3 linked regions of the Thiorhodovibrio winogradskyi genome follow. Each later gene encodes a partner of the first gene's protein in a complex. Links are inferred from orthologs where the notes say so. Each region holds a gene or a part of one and is shown in the gene's direction. Other genes may lie near its edges.

The links.
Region 2: the proteins of tsaD (region 1) and tsaB are in contact, whole or in part, in a solved structure (PDB 4WQ4), measured with the Escherichia coli proteins. The link is inferred for Thiorhodovibrio winogradskyi from one-to-one orthologs.
Region 3: the proteins of tsaD (region 1) and tsaE are in contact, whole or in part, in a crystal structure (PDB 6N9A), measured with the Thermotoga maritima proteins. The link is inferred for Thiorhodovibrio winogradskyi from one-to-one orthologs. Residues at the interface, in WP_004082750.1 of Thermotoga maritima: Cys10, Asp11, Arg49, His50, Leu82, Gly84, Gly135, Gly136, Glu154, Thr155, Leu156, Asp157, Asp158, Ser159, Glu162, Asp165, Lys166, Arg169, Leu170, Tyr175, Lys213, Thr214, Leu217, Tyr218, Gln221, Arg222, Asn324; in WP_004082108.1 of Thermotoga maritima: Leu37, Gly38, Lys46, Lys57, Val59, Lys60, Ser61, Thr63, Phe64, Thr65, Leu66, Met67, Val69, Pro71, Tyr82, Arg83, Leu84, Asp86, Asp88, Phe89, Asp93, Ile128, Asp130, Glu131, Arg134.

Annotation. Positions count from the first base shown.
Region 1 is NZ_CP121472.1:4,522,666-4,528,885, reverse strand. The notes cover bases 3,227-6,112. They hold tsaD (tRNA (adenosine(37)-N6)-threonylcarbamoyltransferase complex transferase subunit TsaD), read left to right. Parts: upstream 3,227-4,090; coding sequence 4,091-5,134; downstream 5,135-6,112. Other genes in these bases: Thiowin_RS20770 (Uma2 family endonuclease), read left to right, coding at 5,280-6,112; Thiowin_RS20780 (agmatine deiminase family protein), read right to left, coding at 3,227-3,943. In the rest of the region: aconitate hydratase AcnA, read right to left, coding at 1-788; high frequency lysogenization protein HflD, read right to left, coding at 964-1,605; tRNA 2-thiouridine(34) synthase MnmA, read right to left, coding at 1,769-2,866; more of Thiowin_RS20780, read right to left, coding at 2,876-3,226; more of Thiowin_RS20770, read left to right, coding at 6,113-6,170.
Region 2 is NZ_CP121472.1:3,412,698-3,418,795, forward strand. Bases 1,272-4,035 are described here. They hold tsaB (tRNA (adenosine(37)-N6)-threonylcarbamoyltransferase complex dimerization subunit type 1 TsaB), read left to right. Parts: upstream 1,272-2,172; coding sequence 2,173-2,898; downstream 2,899-4,035. Other genes in these bases: Thiowin_RS15355 (hypothetical protein), read left to right, coding at 1,272-2,094; Thiowin_RS15365 (ferritin-like domain-containing protein), read left to right, coding at 3,422-4,035. In the rest of the region: Thiowin_RS15350 (ATP-dependent DNA helicase), read left to right, coding at 1-917; more of Thiowin_RS15355, read left to right, coding at 1,180-1,271; more of Thiowin_RS15365, read left to right, coding at 4,036-4,264; nrfH (cytochrome c nitrite reductase small subunit), read left to right, coding at 4,501-5,001; Thiowin_RS15375 (ammonia-forming cytochrome c nitrite reductase subunit c552), read left to right, coding at 5,111-6,098. UniProt on the Escherichia coli protein: Required for the formation of a threonylcarbamoyl group on adenosine at position 37 (t(6)A37) in tRNAs that read codons beginning with adenine.
Region 3 is NZ_CP121472.1:4,299,280-4,305,613, forward strand. Bases 1,071-4,070 are described here. They hold tsaE (tRNA (adenosine(37)-N6)-threonylcarbamoyltransferase complex ATPase subunit type 1 TsaE), read left to right. Parts: upstream 1,071-2,300; coding sequence 2,301-2,840; downstream 2,841-4,070. Other genes in these bases: Thiowin_RS19655 (NAD(P)H-hydrate dehydratase), read left to right, coding at 1,071-2,304; Thiowin_RS19665 (N-acetylmuramoyl-L-alanine amidase), read left to right, coding at 3,016-4,070. Also shown: Thiowin_RS19650 (BON domain-containing protein), read left to right, coding at 1-371; more of Thiowin_RS19655, read left to right, coding at 769-1,070; more of Thiowin_RS19665, read left to right, coding at 4,071-4,377; Thiowin_RS19675 (hypothetical protein), read right to left, coding at 4,646-4,840; Thiowin_RS19680 (methyl-accepting chemotaxis protein), read left to right, coding at 5,129-6,334. UniProt on the Escherichia coli protein: Required for the formation of a threonylcarbamoyl group on adenosine at position 37 (t(6)A37) in tRNAs that read codons beginning with adenine.

The DNA of each region.
Region 1 (6,220 bases):
AGCACCAGGTCGGTGGCCGTGGTGCCCTCGGGCAATTCGCCGGTTAGGCGCATGCCGACCACTTGCGGAATCAGCATGGACACCGGCTGGCCGAGCATGGAGGCCTCGGCCTCGATGCCGCCAACGCCCCAGCCGAGCACACCCAGGCCGTTGATCATGGTGGTGTGGGAGTCGGTGCCGACCAGGGTGTCTGGATAGGCCTGACGGCGGCCTTGGTGTTCGCCTGCAAAAATCACCCGCGCCAGATACTCGACATTCACCTGATGCACAATGCCGGTATCGGGTGGTACCACCTGAAAATTATCGAAGGCCGTCTGCCCCCACTTCAAAAAGGCATAGCGCTCGCGGTTGCGCGAGAACTCGAGCTCCGCGTTCCGGGCGAAAGCGCTGTCGCTGGCGTAATAATCAACCTGTACCGAGTGGTCGATGACCAGCTCGGCGGCTTGCAGCGGATTGATGCGCTTGGGATCACCGCCGAGCGCGCTCATGGCATCGCGCATGGCGGCCAGATCCACCACCGCCGGCACCCCGGTAAAATCCTGCATTAGCACGCGCGCTGGGCGGTATTGGATCTCGGTCGCGGGCTCGGCCTGCGCGTCCCAGGCGGCGAGTGCCTCGATATCCTCGCGTCGCACGCTGACGCCATCCTCGTGCCGCAGCAGATTCTCCAGCAGAATTTTGAGCGAAAAGGGCAGGCACTCGCTGCCCGGCACGGCGTCAAGGCGAAAGATGTCGTAGGTCTGATCGCCGACGCGAAGTTCGGCCTGGGCATTGAAACTCTTGGACATGAGGTAATTTCCGGCGGTGTTGGCGGCGAACCGAATGGATTGCAGAATAGATGGATTGGAGTAAGGGGATTCTAGTCGCCAGGACGCGGCGAGAAAAGGATAAGCAGTCCGGTGGGGCCCCGGTGGAAGCTCAGTGAGAGCCCTTTAGGATAGGTCGGGGTGGATTGGCAACCACTCAGGCATTCTGGTGGCGTGTCAGATAATCGCGCGCGGCGTCCAGCAAGCGTTTGCGCCCAAACAGAATTTGCCAGCGGGTGCCGCCGAGCTGCTGCCACAGAATGGCCGAGCGGATACCGGCCAGCAGCAGGGCGCGGATGCGGTCCTGATTCTCGCTGTTTTTCAAATACAGCGGATTGCCGCGCACCAGAATGCGTGGCTCCAGCGCGCTGATATTTTCGCTGTAGAGCGCGGCCAGGGAGGCGAGCAGCTCGGGGGCCAGCAAGCTGCCCTGGCTGATACCCTGACGGTGCTTGGCATCCGCGATCTCGATGCCAATCCCAATGCGTCTTAGCACTTCCGGGTTCTCGCTCAGTGTGCGGCCGTGTTTGAGCAGGCTGACCAGATAACGGGTCATCTCCAGGTCGCGACTCGGTTGCCCGGTGATCTGGCCAATCAGCGCGCGCATGCCCAGGGCCACCGCGCCCGGCGGGCCATAGACCGAGGGCGTGTCTGGCGCGTCGAACTGAAACAGGCTATGGATGCAGGGCTCCATGGGTTCGGCATCCATCAAGCCGCGATTGGCAATGAATTGGACGCAGTGGGCAACCTGGTGCAGGCCGGCCAGGGCGATGACCCGCTCGGTATCGTTATGTTCCATTGGCAAGAAGTGGCTAGTGGCTAGTTGTTCGTGGTTAGGCAATGTCCAACAAAAACCTTATGTGTGGCCAGTAAAGGCGGATTGATTCACCTAGAGGGTAGAATTGATGCGCCCTTAGGCAGCCTTGTTTTGCTTCGACGGGATTGGCTGAACCTGGCCGGATTCAGCCTGCCGCCGCGATGATACAGCCTCCAAGGCATTGGTCGCGGCGATAAAAAACAACCGACTGCCCGGGTGTCACCGCGCGCTGGGGGACGGCAAAACGCAGCTGGCAGCCATGCCTATCGTACTCGAGTAGGGTGCAGGCTTGCAGCGGCTGGCGATGGCGCAGACGGCACAGGCAGTCGAGCGGCGCCGGCGCCGGTGGTTCGCCGCTGATCCAGTGCGGTTGCTCGCCGCTCAGCCCGCGCGCGAACAGCAGCGGATGGTCGCCGCCCTGCACCACAATCAGGGCATTGCGCGCGGGCTCCTTGGCGGCAACAAACCAGGGTGCCTCGGCGGCACCCGCCTGGCCACCGATGCCAAGCCCCTGACGCTGGCCGATGGTGTAATAAGCCAGCCCCTGATGTTCGCCTAGCACCTGGCCCTCGGGCGTTTCGATGGGACCCGGCTCGCGCGGCAGGTAGCGGGCAAGAAAATCGGCGAAACGGCGCTCGCCGATGAAACAAATGCCGGTGCTGTCTTTTTTGCCGGCATTGGCAAGGCCCAGTTGCCGCGCCAGCGCCCGGACCTCCGGCTTGGTCTTTTCGGCGAGCGGAAAGAGCGCCCGTCCAAGCTGGGCTTGATCGAGCCGATGCAGGAAGTAGGTCTGGTCCTTGTTGCCATCCCGGGCCAGGCGCAAGCGTGCTTTGCCGTTCTCACGGGTCACGCGCGCATAGTGGCCGGTGGCGATCCAATCGGCGCCCAGGCTCAGGGCATGGTCGAGAAAGGCGCGGAACTTGATCTCGCTGTTGCACAGGATGTCAGGATTCGGCGTGCGCAGGGCGCGGTATTCGGCGAGGAAACGCTCGAACACCAAGTCCCAGTACTCGGTGGCGAAGTTGACCGTGCGCAGCGGGATGCCGAGCCGCTCGGCCACCGCCTGGGCATCGGCAAGGTCTTGCGCCGCCGCGCAATAGCCTGGCTTGTCGTCCTCCTCCCAATTCTTCATGAAGAGCGCTTCGATGCGATAGCCTTGCTCGATCAGCAGATGGGCGGCGATGGCGGAATCAACGCCGCCCGAGAGCCCGACCAGAACGCGCTGGGATGCGGATGGGGACATGGCGCTGGGTTAGGCTTGGGGTGCGCGCAGGGTCAAGCCGGCCGGCAACTGCATGCAGGCGCAGTGCAGGCTGCCGCCCTGGGCGACCAGCGCGCGGCAGTCGATGGCATGGACCTGGCGCCCTGGGAAAGCCTCTTGCAGCAAGCGCGTCGCCTCGGCATCGGCGGGATCCTGGTACACCGGCAGCAGCAGAGCGCCGTTGATGAGCGCGAAATTGGCGTAGCCCGCGGGTAAGCGCTGCCCGTCGGCGGCGAACAACGGGCGCGGCTGGGGTAATGGCAGCAGACGGTAAGGCTGACCATCAGGATCGCGCAGCGCCCGCAGCTCGGCGATCATTGCTTGGATGGGACCATGATCGGGATCGGTCGCATCCTCGCAGGTCACATGAGCGATGGTACGCCGATCGACAAAGCGGGCGAGGGTGTCGATATGACCGTCGGTATCGTCGCCGCTCAACTGGCCCTGCTCCAGCCACAGAAAATGGCGGATGCCAAGGCGCAAGCGCAGCTCCCGCTCGATCTCATCCTGGCTCCAGCCGGGATTGCGCGCCGGATCGATCAGGGTGCGACGTACCAGCAGCAGGCTGCCGGCGCCGTCGCTGTCGATGGCGCCGCCCTCCAGTACCAGCTCGCTGCGCTGCCAGGGGCTGTCGCCAAAAACGCCCTGCTCGCACAAGCGGGCGGTGATGGCATCGTCCAGCTCGCTAGCAAATTTTCCGCCCCAGCCATTGAAGCGAAAGTCCATCAGGCAGGGCTCGCCCTGAGCGTTCGGTCCCGGACTTTGCAATACCGCGATGGGCCCATGATCCCGGGCCCAGGTATCATTGCTCGGCACAGGTGCGAAGATGAGCCTTGATGCTGGCACTCCAGCCTCGCTCAGCCGACCCGCCACCCGCGCCTGCCAGGCGGCGTCCGGGCAGAGAATAAGCGCCGGCTGATAGCGGCAGAGCGCGCGCACCAGCTCGACATAGACCGCCTCGACCGCCTCGAGCTGGTCATGCCAGTCGGTGTCCGGATGCGGCCAGGTCAGCATGAGCGCGCTTTGCGCGTCCCATTCGGCGGGCAAAGTGGTTATCATCGCGGCAGCTTTTAGGTCGTTTTCAAAAACATCAGTCTAAGCCCAGCATTCGCCCAGGCAAAGTAGCTTGGCCGAGAGATGGCGCCCAATAGCAAACCACTAGCCACTAGCCACTAGCAATTAACCACTAGCCACCAACCACTAAAAATGCGCGTCCTCGGCATCGAAACCTCCTGCGACGAGACCGGCGTGGCCATCTATGGCGACGACATCGGCCTGGCCGCGCACGCGGTCTACAGTCAGACCGACATCCATGCGGAATACGGCGGCGTGGTGCCTGAGCTGGCCTCGCGCGATCATATCCGCAAGACGCTGCCGCTGATCCATCAGGTGCTCGACGAGGCCGGGCTGGGCGCGGACGCCATCGATGGTCTGGCCTATACGGCCGGCCCTGGGCTGATTGGCGCCCTCTTGGTCGGCTCCGCGCTTGGGCGCAGTCTGGCCTGGGCCTGGGGCGTGCCGGCCATTGGCGTGCACCACATGGAGGGGCATCTGCTGGCGCCGCTGATTCCAACGGGGCTGGAATCCCCGGCGCCTGCCTTTCCCTTCGTCGCGCTCTTGGTCTCGGGCGGGCACACCCAGCTGGTCGAGGTCCAAGCGGTCGGGCGCTATCGGCTGCTTGGGGAGTCGGTCGACGATGCCGCCGGGGAGGCCTTCGACAAGACCGCGAAAATTCTTGGGCTGCCCTATCCCGGTGGCCCCGCGCTGGCGAAGCTCGCGGAGCGGGGCGACCCCGGGCGCTATCGCTTCCCGCGCCCCATGACCGATCGGCCGGGGATTGATTTCAGCTTTAGCGGGCTCAAAACCTTCGCGCTGAATACCCTTGGCCAGCTGCGGACCTCTGGCGAGGATTCCACCCAAGGCCGCGCCGATATTGCCCGCGCCTTTGAGGATGCGGTGGTTGACACCCTGGTGATCAAATGCCGCCGTGCCCTGCAACAGACTGGTCTGCGGCGCATCGTGCTGGCAGGTGGTGTCAGTGCCAACCGCCGTTTGCGCGCGCGCATGACCGAGGCGATGGAAGCCATCGGCGGCCAGGCCTTCTACCCGCCCCTGGCCTTGTGCACCGACAATGGCGCCATGATCGCCTATGCCGGCTGGTATCGGCTCAGCGCCGGCCAGCGCGAGCCGCTCGCCTTCCGCCCGCGCCCGCGCTGGTCGCTGGAGGAGCTGCCGCCCCTGGATGGCTGACAGGCTATCTTGGCAAGAGGGGCAGCCGATGTGACCGCAGTGCTGTGTTAAGCTTTTCATCAGTGGTCAGTCAACCAAACCCAAGCCAGATCCGGGATTGAAGACTTGTTTGGGATCTCTTATGCGATCGCGGAGGCGCCAAATCATGTCACAGGCAGCCCGTTACTTCCCCGACCGAATGAGCACGGCCATCAATGGCGGCAGCCACGGGATCGGTGAGCGGCTCGATGCTCGGGTTCTCGATTGCATCAATGAGGCACCCGCGAACGAGGGACTGTTGATCAGCGAGGCCGATTACTGGGAACACTATTACGAAGCCGAGGGCGGCTATGAATGGAACAATGGTCGCTTGGAGGTGAAGCCGGTGTCGGATTTTCTGACCGTCCTTTGCTACCGTTGGTTCTTGCGGTTGCTCGAGCAATTCCTGAGCGTCGAACCCATCGCGGCGCTGACCGCCCTGGATTTTGGTTTCCGCATGCAGTTGCCGGGAAAAGTGGCCATCCGCAAGCCCGATCTCGGCGTGATCCTGAAGGACAATCGCCAGCCGCTCGCGGGGCTGGACCGCACTTTTCGCGGTACCTGCGATCTCTGTATCGAGGCGCTGTCCGATAGCCGGCGCGGTGCGATAGAGCGCGACACCCGCACTAAGTTTGAGGAATATGCCGCGGCGGGGGTACGCGAGTATTTCATCCTGCACCATCGCCTGGACCTGTGCGCCTTTTATCGGCTGAACGAGGCTGGCCACTACGAGTCTATTGACACTGGCGATATTGGCGATACTGGCGACAACGGCGATGGCCTGCTGCGATCCGTCGTGCTGCCTGGTTTTCAGCTGCGGCTTGCGGATTTGGAGCGCCAGCGCGAGTTGCCGGAACTCATGGATGATCCAGTCTACAGCGCCTTCGTGCTGCCTGGCTGGCAGGCCGAGCGTCGCGCGCGGGTCGCGGCAGAACAACGCGCCGAGCAGGAAGCCGAAGCACGCCACGCGCTGGAACAGGAACTTGCCCGCCTGCGTGTGGCTGCTGGCGAGCGCTAGACGCAGCGGGTCACCCAAGCGAAAGCAGCTTTGCCAGGTCCAGGGCGAGC
Region 2 (6,098 bases), 1.1 Mb from region 1 along the record:
ATGACCTGGAACGCTGTCTGGACTTGTGCGAGCGGCTTGCGCTCTTTGGTGCCGAGGAGAGCGTCGATCAGGTACGTTGGTTTGATGCGCGCGGACAGGGGTTTCGCCTCCATCAGACCCCGCTTGAAGTGGCCAGCAGTTTTCAGTCGCACCGTGCGCGCTTGCCTGCCGCCTGGGTGTTTACCTCGGCCACGCTCGCGGTCGGTGAGTCTTTTGACCACTTTGCTCGCCAAATGGGGCTTGAAGAGGCCACGACCGCACGTTGGGACAGTCCTTTCGATCATGCGCGCCAGGCATTATGGTTGATTCCACCGCGGATGCCGGAGCCAGCCGACGCGACCCACGATGCCAGGGTCGCGGACTTGGTGATTGAACTGGCTCCGGTGACTGGTGGGCGCATGTTTGTCCTGTTTACCAGCCATCGTGCCTTGCAGTTCGTGGCAAGGCAGATCGAGGGGGGCCTTGAGTATCCGCTACTTGTGCAAGGACAAGCGCCGCGTGCCGAGTTGATCCGCCGTTTTCGCGACCATGGCAATGCGGTGCTCCTCGGTAGCGCCAGCTTTTGGGAGGGAGTCGATGTGCGCGGTGATGCGCTCTCCTGTGTCATCGTCGATAAGCTGCCCTTCGCCTCGCCGGGGGATCCCTTGGTGCAGGCGCGCATTGAAGCGCTGCGCACCGCTGGCGGTCAGCCGTTTCGTGATTTTCAACTGCCGCGTGCTGTTATTGCGCTTAAGCAGGGTGCCGGGCGACTGATTCGTGATACAAGCGATCGCGGTCTGTTCGTGCTCTGCGATCCGCGCCTGGTCACCAGGTCTTATGGGGCGGCTTTCGTCAAGAGTTTGCCGCCGATGACGCGCACCGACTCCCTGAGCGAGGTGCGGGCATTTTTTTCGTCTGCCACTTGTGCAGACCCGTGAGTGACGCCTTGATCGGGCGCACAAAGAGCGCGTGCGGATTGCGAACTCCCCATCGGTTTGGGATTGCGCCAACAAGGGGCTATAGTGTGACTTGTCGGCGGGTTTTTGGTCGGGGACTTAAAGCCCTTTTCCAATCGCAATACGCGCCTGTTTGTGCTGTGGTCAGCCATTTGATGTTCAATCATCCTTTCAATTTGTGCATGCGCGGCCACCAAGGCATGGCGCGGTACATGCGTGTTAGGTCGGGATAACGAGGCGGGGTATGCTGGAGGAGGATTATTCGCTCAAGGAGGTCGACAGCGACGAACTGCGCGAACTACTCGCCGAGAGCGAAACGCTTGACGAGCCTGAGTCCGGGGCGAGCGCTATTTGCGAGCGCATCGCATCCCTGCGCAGTCGCGGTCTACGCCAGGCGCTGCCGGCCTTGATGATGGAGCTTGAGCGCATTGCGCGTGAGCCCTTGGGGGCCGAGGAGCGCATCACCGTGATGCACTGTGTCAAAAAGCCGGTGCTTAAGGCAGTGGCCAGTCTGCCCAAACCGCGTGGACCCGCTCCCGGCAGCGGCAATGCCAACACACTCGAACAGCGCTTGCTGCTGCTGATGATCTACAACCTGCGCAAGACGCTGCATGAGATTGACCGGACGCAAAGCAGTCGCTATGCCGATGATGACAGTGAGCGCATCTGGGTGCTGCAACACCTGTTTCGTTTTTTTACCCGTCAGATCCGCTACGGAATTGACTGGGACCGCCCGTTGCCGCAGCATACTTGGCGTGATCTACATGATCTCTTTGTCTATCTGGTGGTGCGAGGCATGGTGCAGCTGACCTCGGATTTCAGCGTGTCGATTTTTGACGAGGAATTCGACGCCGAGATTGAATACAAGCGTGCTCTGCTGTTGGGGCTGGCCGACCGACTCACCAATCGTAAAGCCAAGACCGAGGATTTTTTCAAGGAACTCAAACGCTGGGCCAGCGAGACCCGCCTGCAGGATCCCAATAGTCTTGTCGGTCAAAGCGGTCTGATTAAACTGGAGGTGACCCAGGACGAGCCGCCGCTGTTGTTCGAGGGCGCCCTGGCAAAAGCCTTTCGTGGTTGGATTGTGCGACCACCAGAGGCTTTTCGTGAATATATCGACTCAGTCAACCATGGTTATCGCGCGCCACCCCCGGCCTGATGCCATGTTGCGACTGAATCCTTGGTGTGACGCAATCACATTCATGCCAAGCTTTGTTGAGGCAGTCGAGGCAAGCGCATGAAAATCCTTGCACTTGAGACCTCTGGGGTGTTTTGCTCCGTTGCTCTGCTGCGCGATGGAGAATTATTGAGTCAACACGAGGAGGCCGCGCGCCGCCATGGTGAACGCCTGTTGCCCATGATGGAGCAGTTGCTGGAGCAAGGCAGCCTGGGCCTGGGCGACCTGGACGCCATCGCTTTTGGCTGTGGTCCAGGCTCCTTCACCGGCGTGCGCATTGCCGCGGCCGTGGCTCAGGGGGTAGCTTTCGGTGCTGGCGTTCCAGTGGTCGGCATTTCGACCCTGGCCGCCCTGGCACATGCAGGCTGGCGTTCTCAGGGTCACACACGAATTATTGCAGCCATTGATGCCCGCATTGACGAGCTCTATTGGGGCTTTTTCAATGTCCAGGGCCGAGGATTGGTGAGCGCTTTGCAACCTGAGTGCGTAAGCGTGGCGGAGAAGGTCACAGTGCCATTCGAGCCCGCTGAGCGGGTGCCGCGGTTGGGCGTTGGCAATGGCTGGTCGCTCTATCGCGATCTTCTCATTGCACGCACTGGCCTTGAGAAGGCATCCATTGATGCGAGTTTGACATGCACCGCGGCAGATATCGCTGAGCTGGCCGTCAATGTGGTGACGGCGGGACAAGCCATGCCTCCGGAACTGGGACTGCCAGTCTACTTGCGTGATCAGGTGGCGATCAAGCGGACAGCTGTGTTCATGCCACTGGCCTCAACTGTCCATTGACCCGCGCGAAGCATGCACCCACACAAAGCGGCCGCGCCTGTCGTGGAGCGGCTGCTTTGTTTGGGTCGGTCCCGTCAGGTAGGCTGGTCTGGCCGCGAAGTCCTGGCTTAATGCGCGGAGTGGCAGTTGCTGCCCTCGTGCCGATGTGGGCAGTGACGGCGCAGGCAAATCAACACATACTGACTCAGGGAGAAGCTAACCCCAACAAAGACTGCCGCGCTTGAAATCACGCGTGTCAGTTCTGGTGTTTGGGTGTAGCTCAGTATGAGCCAAGTTAGAAAAGTAATGATGCTTGCTAACAGAGCGACCATGGCAAAGGGCCAGGGGCTGTTGGAGCATTTGGGGCAAAGTCTCATCAAGGGCCTCGCGATGCCTGAAAAACAGCCGGGTCATGTAGCCAAAGCTGGTTGCATGCACGCCGGACTTGGGTCAACAACGGGTCTCGATCAATCTGGCCTAGGATACCTCATTTTGGTTCCCGCGGCGACGCGATCTGGCTGAATCCTGGCAGCGAGAATAATCCATGAAAACGCCTTTCACGGCTGAGCCGATGACCCAGCCAATCAGCCTTCAAGGTGCTGCCCAACTTGCCTTGGCTGCCTGTGTGGTGGAAGACAAGCTCAAGGCCACGCAATCCCTTGCCGCGCGCTGGCACGCGGGTGATCTGACGCAAGATGACCAGGAACTGCCACTGTTATCGGAATCCGTGGGCCGGCCGCCACATCCGCGCCTGGTTTCACCCCGCGCTCTGCCAAAACGCGGGCTCGGCACTGTCGAAGGGCGCGCTGCCCTGCTGCATGCGGTAGCTCATATTGAGTTCAATGCCATCAATCTAGCTCTGGATGCTGTGCAGCGCTTCGGCGGCATGCCGCACGCCTTTTATGACGACTGGGTGCGGGTGGCGGCGGAGGAGGCGGAGCACTTTCAATTGATGCGCGAGCGGTTGCGCGTGCTCGGGTTCGACTACGGTGATTTCCCCGCGCACAACGGGCTCTGGGAAATGGCGACCGTCACCGCCGATGATCTCCTCGCGCGCATGGCTTTGGTGCCGCGTGGGCTCGAGGCACGCGGGTTGGATGTCACGCCCGGCATGATTGAACGTCTGCGCGATGCGGGCGATCATAAAAGTGCCGAGGCACTTGGTGTCATCCTGCGCGAGGAGGTAGGCCATGTCGCGGCCGGCTCGCGCTGGTTTGCTTACCTGTGCGAGCAGCGCACGCTCGATCCGGCCGCGACTTACATCGCCTTGCTGCGTCAGTTCATGAAAGGCCGGCTTCCCTGTCCGATTAACCTTGCTGATCGGCGTCGCGCCGGCTTCGACCAGGCCGAACTCGATCAACTCGCCCGACTTTGTGCCGAGGTTTGAGAGCCTTGAAATCCTTCTGAATCCCTTGGGTTTTTTTGGCATCAGGCTGCGCGCGCCTGGCTCCAAGCAGGGACTGACAACTGGCTCAACATGGCTAGCCTGGGGTCTGGCTGCTAGAATTCCAAAATGATGTCCCTGATCAAAGTGCCAATGATCATCCTGCCCATGATCAACAATTCGGGTGGTCCGCTGGGAATGGCGATGATCCGAGCGGCCCGCTTGCGGAGCCTCACATCATGAGTCAGCAGCCCTTGCGTCACTGGATTCGTCGCCAGTTGGCGCTGCTTCTTGCGAAGCCGATGGTCGCTGCCTTGGTGATTGCGCTCGGTGTGCTCGGTGGCTTGGGGCTGGCGACCTTTGTTCAGGGCAAAGGCGCCTCCTATCTGGTTAATGATCCACGTGTGTGCATTAACTGCCATATCATGCAAGGTTCCTACGATGCCTGGGTGCATTCCAGCCATGCGGCGGTGGCGGCTTGCAACGATTGCCATCTGCCACATGATTTTTTGGGCAAATGGCTCACCAAGGCGGATAACGGTCTGCGCCACGCTGTGGCCTTCACCACCGGCTGGTTCCATGAGCCCATCCAGATCACCCCGCGCAACCGTCGGGTGACCCAAGGCGCTTGCCTGCATTGTCATGGCGACTTTGTCGCCCATGCCTTCCCGCCCGGCGAGGCGAACGATGACTTTATGTGTGTCCATTGCCATCGCGCGGTTGGGCATGCCGAGCGGTGATCATTGCCAGCGAACAGCGGCGGACCTGACCATGAGAGGGGCGGGAACAGGTGGGCCCGTGCGGTAACCCCCCTTTGTTTGCTGCTCGATCTCTTCAGCGGAGACAGCCATGAATGACGACTCATCCAACATCGATCAACCCGCCGGCCAGAGCCCGAGTGCGCGCCCCTGGCTGCTTGGCGGCCTTTTTGCCGCCACCCTGATTGGGGTGCTGCTGATCACCTGGATCCTGGTCACCATGGTTGGGCATCAGCAGGATGCGCGCGAGCCCTATGCGCGCGTCGCCGCGGTCAGCGAAATCAGCACTGATCCCCTTCCTTGGGGGTTGAACTGGCCGCACCAGTTCGACGGCTGGAAAGCCACCGCCGGCGATGAATTCCACGGTGGCAGTAGCGCCTTGCCGCAAAGCAAACTGGATGCCGATCCCTGGCTGAAACGCCTCTATGCCGGCTATGCCTTTAGCATTGATTACCGTGAGGCGCGGGGTCATGCCTACATGCTCTATGACCAGGGCGTGACCGAACGCATTACCAAAAAGCCTCAGCCTGGTGCCTGTCTACATTGTCATGCCTCCGTCTCGGTGCTCTACCGCCGCATTGGCATGGATGCAATGGGGGAAGAGGTCACTCCCGAGACATTGGCGGTTGATTTTAATACCCCGGCAGTGATGCGCGGCTTTGAGGAACTCAGCCGCAAGCCTTATCAAGAAGTGTTGGCGCTCTTGCAAGCCACGCCCGATGGGACACCTGGCGAAAACGAGCCGGTCTTTCCCAGTGCGCCGGCTGGTGGCTTCAGCGGCGAATACGCCGGCGAGCCAGTCGCGGATGACAGTGTCGCCAAGGGAGAGGCGCATCCGGTCACCTGCATCGACTGCCATGATCCCAAGACCATGGCGGTGCGTGTCACACGGCCCGGATTTTTACAGGGCATCGCCGCCCTCGCGGCTGGCGACGCGGCCGTGCCGCATTTGCCGAGTATTGGGCAATGGCGGGCTGGCTCGCGCGCTCGGCCCTATGACCCCAACCAACTTGCCTCGCGCCAGGAGATGCGCTCTTTCGTCTGCGGCCAGTGTCATGTTGAATACTATTGCGGAGACA
Region 3 (6,334 bases), 220 kb from region 1 along the record:
ACGGACAGGTCGGTGCCGCCTCCACCAAGGATCGGCTGGCGGCCATGGCCGTCAGCACTCTGGGCGTCGATGAGGTCTTCAACTATATTAGCGTCGACCCGGCACTCATCCCCAAGGAACGCGAAGCCCAAAGGCGCGCCGAGGCCGAGAAGGTCGAGGATGCCTGGATACAAGCCCGTCTACACCTTCTGATGACATCGGACACCCGAGTGAACGCACGCGCCATCGACATGGCGGTTGAAAATGGCCAAGTCATCCTGAGCGGTTCCGTCACCTCAGTGGCCGAGCGAAATGTCGCCGAAAGCCTGGCCAAGTACATGCCGGGCGTGCAGGAGTTGGACTCACATCTGGTCATTGAGCGTCAGCTTTGAGTTCCCTCCGAAAAGCCATTCCACCGTGAAGCCCCCAAAACCCTCGGCTCTCGGTCGGACGGTCCGGGGACTTTATCGGAGAGGACTCAAGTTTGCATAACAGGATTATCGGTATTGAAAAGCCCGCTGACCACGATTTTTGTGTTCAATGTTTGCGTGTTTAAGCTAGTACTGTCCAGGCTTTGCAGTCTTGGTTGTTGGGATCATACTGAGGTCAACCCAATTTTGACCAGTAAAGAGGTGAATCCATGGCAACCTCTGGACAAGAGTGTCGAGTCAGTTCCCTGGAAGACGCGCCTAAATATTTGGCCTGTCAGTCCGTACCTGCTCAAGAGTCACATAACCTGACGCAGGCCAGGAATCCGCCAGGGCTGCGGCACTGGCCAAGGCAAGCATCATGGCGCGCTTGATGCCCTGCACCGACCGTCTGCCCTACGCGCTCTATCGGGCTGGACAGGTACGCATGCTCGATGCCTGCGCCATCGAGCGCTTCGGCATCCCCGGCGAAACCCTGATGGAACGCGCCGGCACTGCCCTGTGGCGGCTGATCCAAGACCGCTGGCCCCAAGCTGGGCGTCTGACCATCCTGGCCGGCCCAGGGAACAACGGCGGTGATGGCTATGTGGTGGCACGCCTGGCGCACAGAGCCGGGCGCCAGGTGCGCTTGGTACGGCTTGGCGATCACAGCCGGCTGAGCGGCGCGGCGGCAACGGCGGCGGCTGCTTATGCCGAGGCTGGCGGCCGGGTCGCGACCTGGCCCGCATGGCCAGATGCCAGCGATCTGATCCTGGATGCACTGCTGGGCACTGGGCTAACGCGCGCGGTGACAGGCGACATGGCCGCCGCGATCAGGCGCGTCAATCAAAGCCGCGCGCCCGTTCTGGCGGTGGACATTCCCTCGGGTCTCAGCGCTGACACGGGCCAGATCCTGGGTGATGCCATCCACGCCACCCTGACCCTGAGCTTTATTGGGTTGAAACAGGGCCTGTTCACCGGCGATGGGCCTGATTGTGTGGGTGATGTTCGCTTCGACGCGCTTGAGGTTCCGGCGGCGGTCTACGCCAGCACGGTCGCCGCCGCGCGCCGCACCGATTGGCCCAAGGAGGCGTCACGCATTCCACCCCGGCCGCGCAGCGCGCACAAAGGCCACTGTGGTCATGTGCTGGTCGTCGGCGGCGCCCCCGGCATGAGTGGCGCCGCGCGCCTGTGCGGCGAGGCCGCGCTGCGCACCGGCGCCGGTCTTGTCCGGGTGGCGACCCATCCCGAGCATGCCGCGCTGCTTAACCTGACCCGCCCGGAGCTGATGGTCGCGGCGATCTCCACGCCTGATCAGCTCGCCCCCCTGCTTGAGCAGGCGACGGTCGTCGCGCTCGGGCCGGGCCTGGGGCGCGATCCCTGGGGACGGGCACTGTTTGAGCATGTGCTGCAAGCCGAGCAAAGCGGGCCGCGTCCGCTGGTGCTGGATGCCGATGCGCTCAATCTGCTTGCCGAGCAACCCGGGCGGCGTGACAACTGGATACTGACGCCTCACCCAGGCGAGGCCGCGCGCCTGCTTGCCTGCACGACAGCCGACATCGCCCAGGACCGATTCGCGGCCGCTACTCAATTGCAGCAAGGCTATGGCGGCACAGTGGTCTTAAAAGGCGCGGGCACCCTGATCACCAGCTCCGGACAACCAGGGCCAGCGCTGTGCAGCCAGGGCAATCCCGGCATGGCCAGCGGCGGCATGGGCGATGCACTCACGGGTATCATCGGCGCCCTGCTGGCCCAGGGGCTCGATCTGGAACAGGCCGCCAGTGCCGGTGTCTGTCTGCATGCGGCGGCGGCGGACTGGGCCGCGCGCAAGGGGGAACGCGGCCTGCTAGCGTCCGATCTCATCGCCGCCCTGCGCCGACAATGGCGGCGGCAGAAGACTGGGGAGTCAAGGCGATGACAGAGATTTCCATCCCGGATGAGTCAGCCATGCTGCGCCTGGGTCAAGGCTTGGCGCCGCTGTTGTCGCCCTGGCTGGGGACGGGGCTGGGGAAGGGGCTGGAAAAGGCCATGCCGGCACCCAAGGGGGCGCTGGTGTTTCTGCACGGCGAGCTCGGAGCCGGCAAAACCACCCTGGTGCGTGGTTTGCTGCGCGCCTATGGTGTTGAGGGCGCGGTGCGCAGCCCGACCTATACCTTGATCGAGCCCTACGAAATCAGGATCGAATCAACGCCCAGGCGCATTTTTCATCTCGACCTCTATCGCTTGGCCGACCCCGAGGAGCTTGACTATCTTGGCTGGCAGGAGCTGCTCGGCGACGGCGGCCTGTTGTTGATCGAATGGCCCGAGCGCGGAGCCGGAGTGCTGCCACCACCGGATTTCAGCCTTCGCATCGCATCGCGGCCGCCGGGGCGCTCGGTGAGTTTTCGCGGTCGCGGCGATTGGCGGCAGGTCGCAGGCGAGGCGACGCGGGTGCTGGCGCCGACCAATGTCTAGGCGCACGCCATCTTCTGGGCATGCGATGCGTGCGCAAGACTTTATACTGCTTAGAGAAAACACTGGCAAATATCAGAAAAAATAGACAATTTTGCTATCACTTGCTATGCTTTGAGACATTAACGTCTAACATCTTGTGACCTTTGAAGTCCGAGGCTTCCCGCGGGGGGGCACGATGGAAACTATCCGTCTCATCGCCGTCTTGCTCATCACTCTGCTGACCTTGACCTCAAGCGCCCTCGCTGGGGTCGAGATTCTGGGTGCGCGTCTATCCAGCCAGGAAGAGATGACCCGTTTAGTGTTCGATACCTCCGGACCGGTGGTCGAGCACAATATCTTCTCGCTCGACTCTCCGGATCGTCTGGTGCTCGACCTGGCGGGCACTGGCCTTGGTGGCGAGTTGCGCCAGCCTGACGCGGGCAATCCACTGCTGACTCGCATCCGCAGCGGCGAGCGTGCCGGCAAGAGCACCAGAATTGTTCTCGACCTCAAGCGCAAGGTGCGGGTCAAAAGCTTCTGTCTGCAACCAGACGGACGTTATGGGCATCGATTGGTGGTCGATCTCACCCCCAAGCCACAGCAAGAAGCCCGCCAGGAGGCGTTGTCAGCGGCCGCGCGTGATCTATCCGGGCATCCCTCGGTGCAGCAGCGCTCATTTAAAGCGCGCGATGTGGTGATCGCCATCGATGCGGGTCACGGAGGCAAGGATCCTGGTGCCATTGGCGTCCTCGGTACTCGGGAGAAGGACGTGACCCTTTCCATTGCGCGGAAGCTCGCCCATCTGGTGGATCAGCAGGCCGGGATGCGCGCGGCCCTGATCCGCGACAGCGACCGCTTTGTGATTTTGCGTGATCGCATTCGCATTGCCCGCAAGCATCGTGCGGATCTGTTCGTTTCCATTCATGCGGATGCCTTTCATGATCGAAAGGTACGCGGCTCTTCGGTCTTTACTTTGTCCGAGCTTGGCGCGAGTAGTGAGGCCGCGCAATGGCTGGCCGCGCGTGAGAACGAAGTCGATCTGCTCGCCGGCATCGACCTTGGCAAGAGCAATGAAGAAGTCGCCGGCGTGCTGATGAACATGACTCAAAACATGACCATGGAGCATAGTTTGCTGGCGGCCAAGCCGGTGTTGGAGGAACTGGGGCAACTCGGCAAAATGCATCAAAGTCGCATTCAGTCCGCCGGCTTTGCGGTCCTGAAAGCGCCGGATATTCCATCCATGCTGGTGGAAACAGCTTTTATTTCCAATCCCCAGGAAGAAAAGCGCCTGCGCGATCCGGCCTTTCAGCAGCGGGTCGCGGAAGCCATTTTGAACGGTGTCAAGCGCTACTTCGCGGCCAATCCACTGCCGCAAACACTGTTTGCGATGCAAAACAGCAGCGGTGCCCGCTCCGTCCGACATGTGATCGAGCATGGCGATACTCTGCTCGATATCGCCCGCGATTATCAGGTCAGCCTGCCATCGCTGCGTTCGCTCAACCAGCTTCGCGATGACCGCATCCGCGTCGGCCAAGTGTTGCGCATTCCTGAAAGTTGAGCACCGGTTAACGGACGCAAAGACCAGGCACAAAAAAGCCGCTCTGAAGCGGCTGATTGTGCGATGTAATTTCTGGTGGCTACGGCTAGATTCGAACTAGCGACATCGGCATTATGAGTGCCGCGCTCTAACCAACTGAGCTACGTAGCCAAATTGACGCGATAGAATGCCATGTTCAGCCCATCCGGTCAAGCACCAATGTGATGGTTGACTGGGTGTGGCTGGCCTTGCCAGACAACAGCTGTTTCATCTTCTGATGAAGACGGGGCTATGAACCTTGACTGGTGGTGCCCGAGGGGTTGGCGCAGCGCACTGCCAGAAAGAGCCGCGACAGGGCAATGGGTAGTCCGGGCTTGACCTGCTGCAGTGCGGTTGGCTCCTGCGTCCAGGTGCCGGCCTCAAGATCGAAGCCGACAAGTTCCGCCAGGTTGGTGACATAATCTTCCAGGTCGTCGATGTTCATACAGCTCCTCATGATGGATGGGACCGGCACTAATTTGGGTTGGTAATGCCGGGCCTGCGGGGATGGTACCGATCATATTCGCATCAATCGGGCGTGCGGGTCAGCCGTTGGCTATTATCGCGAATCCCGGCCTTCCGGTCATGGCAATTTGTGCGATGCTCATTGATCCAGAGCGTTTGGGTTTTGTTGACGATTTTTTGTCAACTGTTGTAGCCTCCGGGCGCAAAAACTGGGGCTCAGATGCCTGATCCCGAACAACCAACCTGAGTTAAAGAGACGAGAGTACCCATGTTGAATCGCCATTCCATCGGATTTCGCATCGCTTTCTGGTCCGGCGTTGCCATGGTGATTCTGGGCCTGGTCATCACTGGCTACGCGGTCATGCGCATGCAGCAGATGGCCGACGTCCAGCGCGAATCCGGCCTGCGGGCGGCGCGCGATCTAGCGCGCAATGTCGCGAGCAGCGAGGCCGCGAGCATCAAGGCGGCGCTGGAGGTGCCACTCAATGCCGCGCGCACCCTGGCCCAGGCCTTCGTCTCCGCCGCGCGTCCGGATGACGAAAAGCTTACCGCCGCCGATTGGGAGCGCCTGCGCAAGCGCTTCCGCCGGATGGAAATGGCCGCCGATCTGGCCGAATCGCTGATCGCGCCCTATCTCGCCGCCGAGCGCGATGGCAGCATGACGCGTGAGCAGGCACAGGCCGAGGCGCTGCGGGTGATCGGTACCCTGCGCTATGACAATGGCAATTATCTCTGGGTGCAGGACAGAACCAAGCCAATTCCGCGCATGCTGATGCATCCCATCGCCACCGAGCTGGATGGGCAAATTCTCGACAGCCCCAAATACGAAAATGCCATGGGCCGCGACCAGAATCTGTTCGTCGCGCTTGAACAGCAGGTCGCCGACGAAGGCGAGGGCTATGTGCATTATCGCTGGCCGCTGCCCGGCAGCAGCGAGCCCAAGCCCAAGCTCTCCTACGGGCGGCGGATTGCGGATTGGGACTGGATCATCGGCTCCGGACTCTGGGCTGATCGCGTCGCTTTCTACTCGCGCGATGACATCAACCAAATCCTCAAGGCCGTGCTGCAGGAGAACCCGGATTTCGTCAGCGTCTATACCGCCTGGGAGCCGGATGCCTTCGACCGCCAGGATGCCAAACAGGCCAACACCCCAGGCACGGATGCCAGTGGGCGCTTCATTTCGAACTGGACCCGTGATGCCGAGGGCGCCCTGGTACTCGAGGCCCTGGCCGATCATGAGCAGCCGGGCGCTGGCGACTATTATCAGCTTCCGAAGAGCAGCGGGCGCGAGGCCATTATCAACCCGCGCCTCGCCGAGGTGCGTGGGCGCAAGCTGATGACCACCTCCCTGGTTGCACCGGTGATGTTTGACGGCCTGTTTCGCGGCATCGCCGGCATTGACTACCCCCTCGCTGACTTGCAGGCCCAGGTCGAGCGTGTCGCGCAAGGATTGTTTGATGGCGAGTCGAGTGTG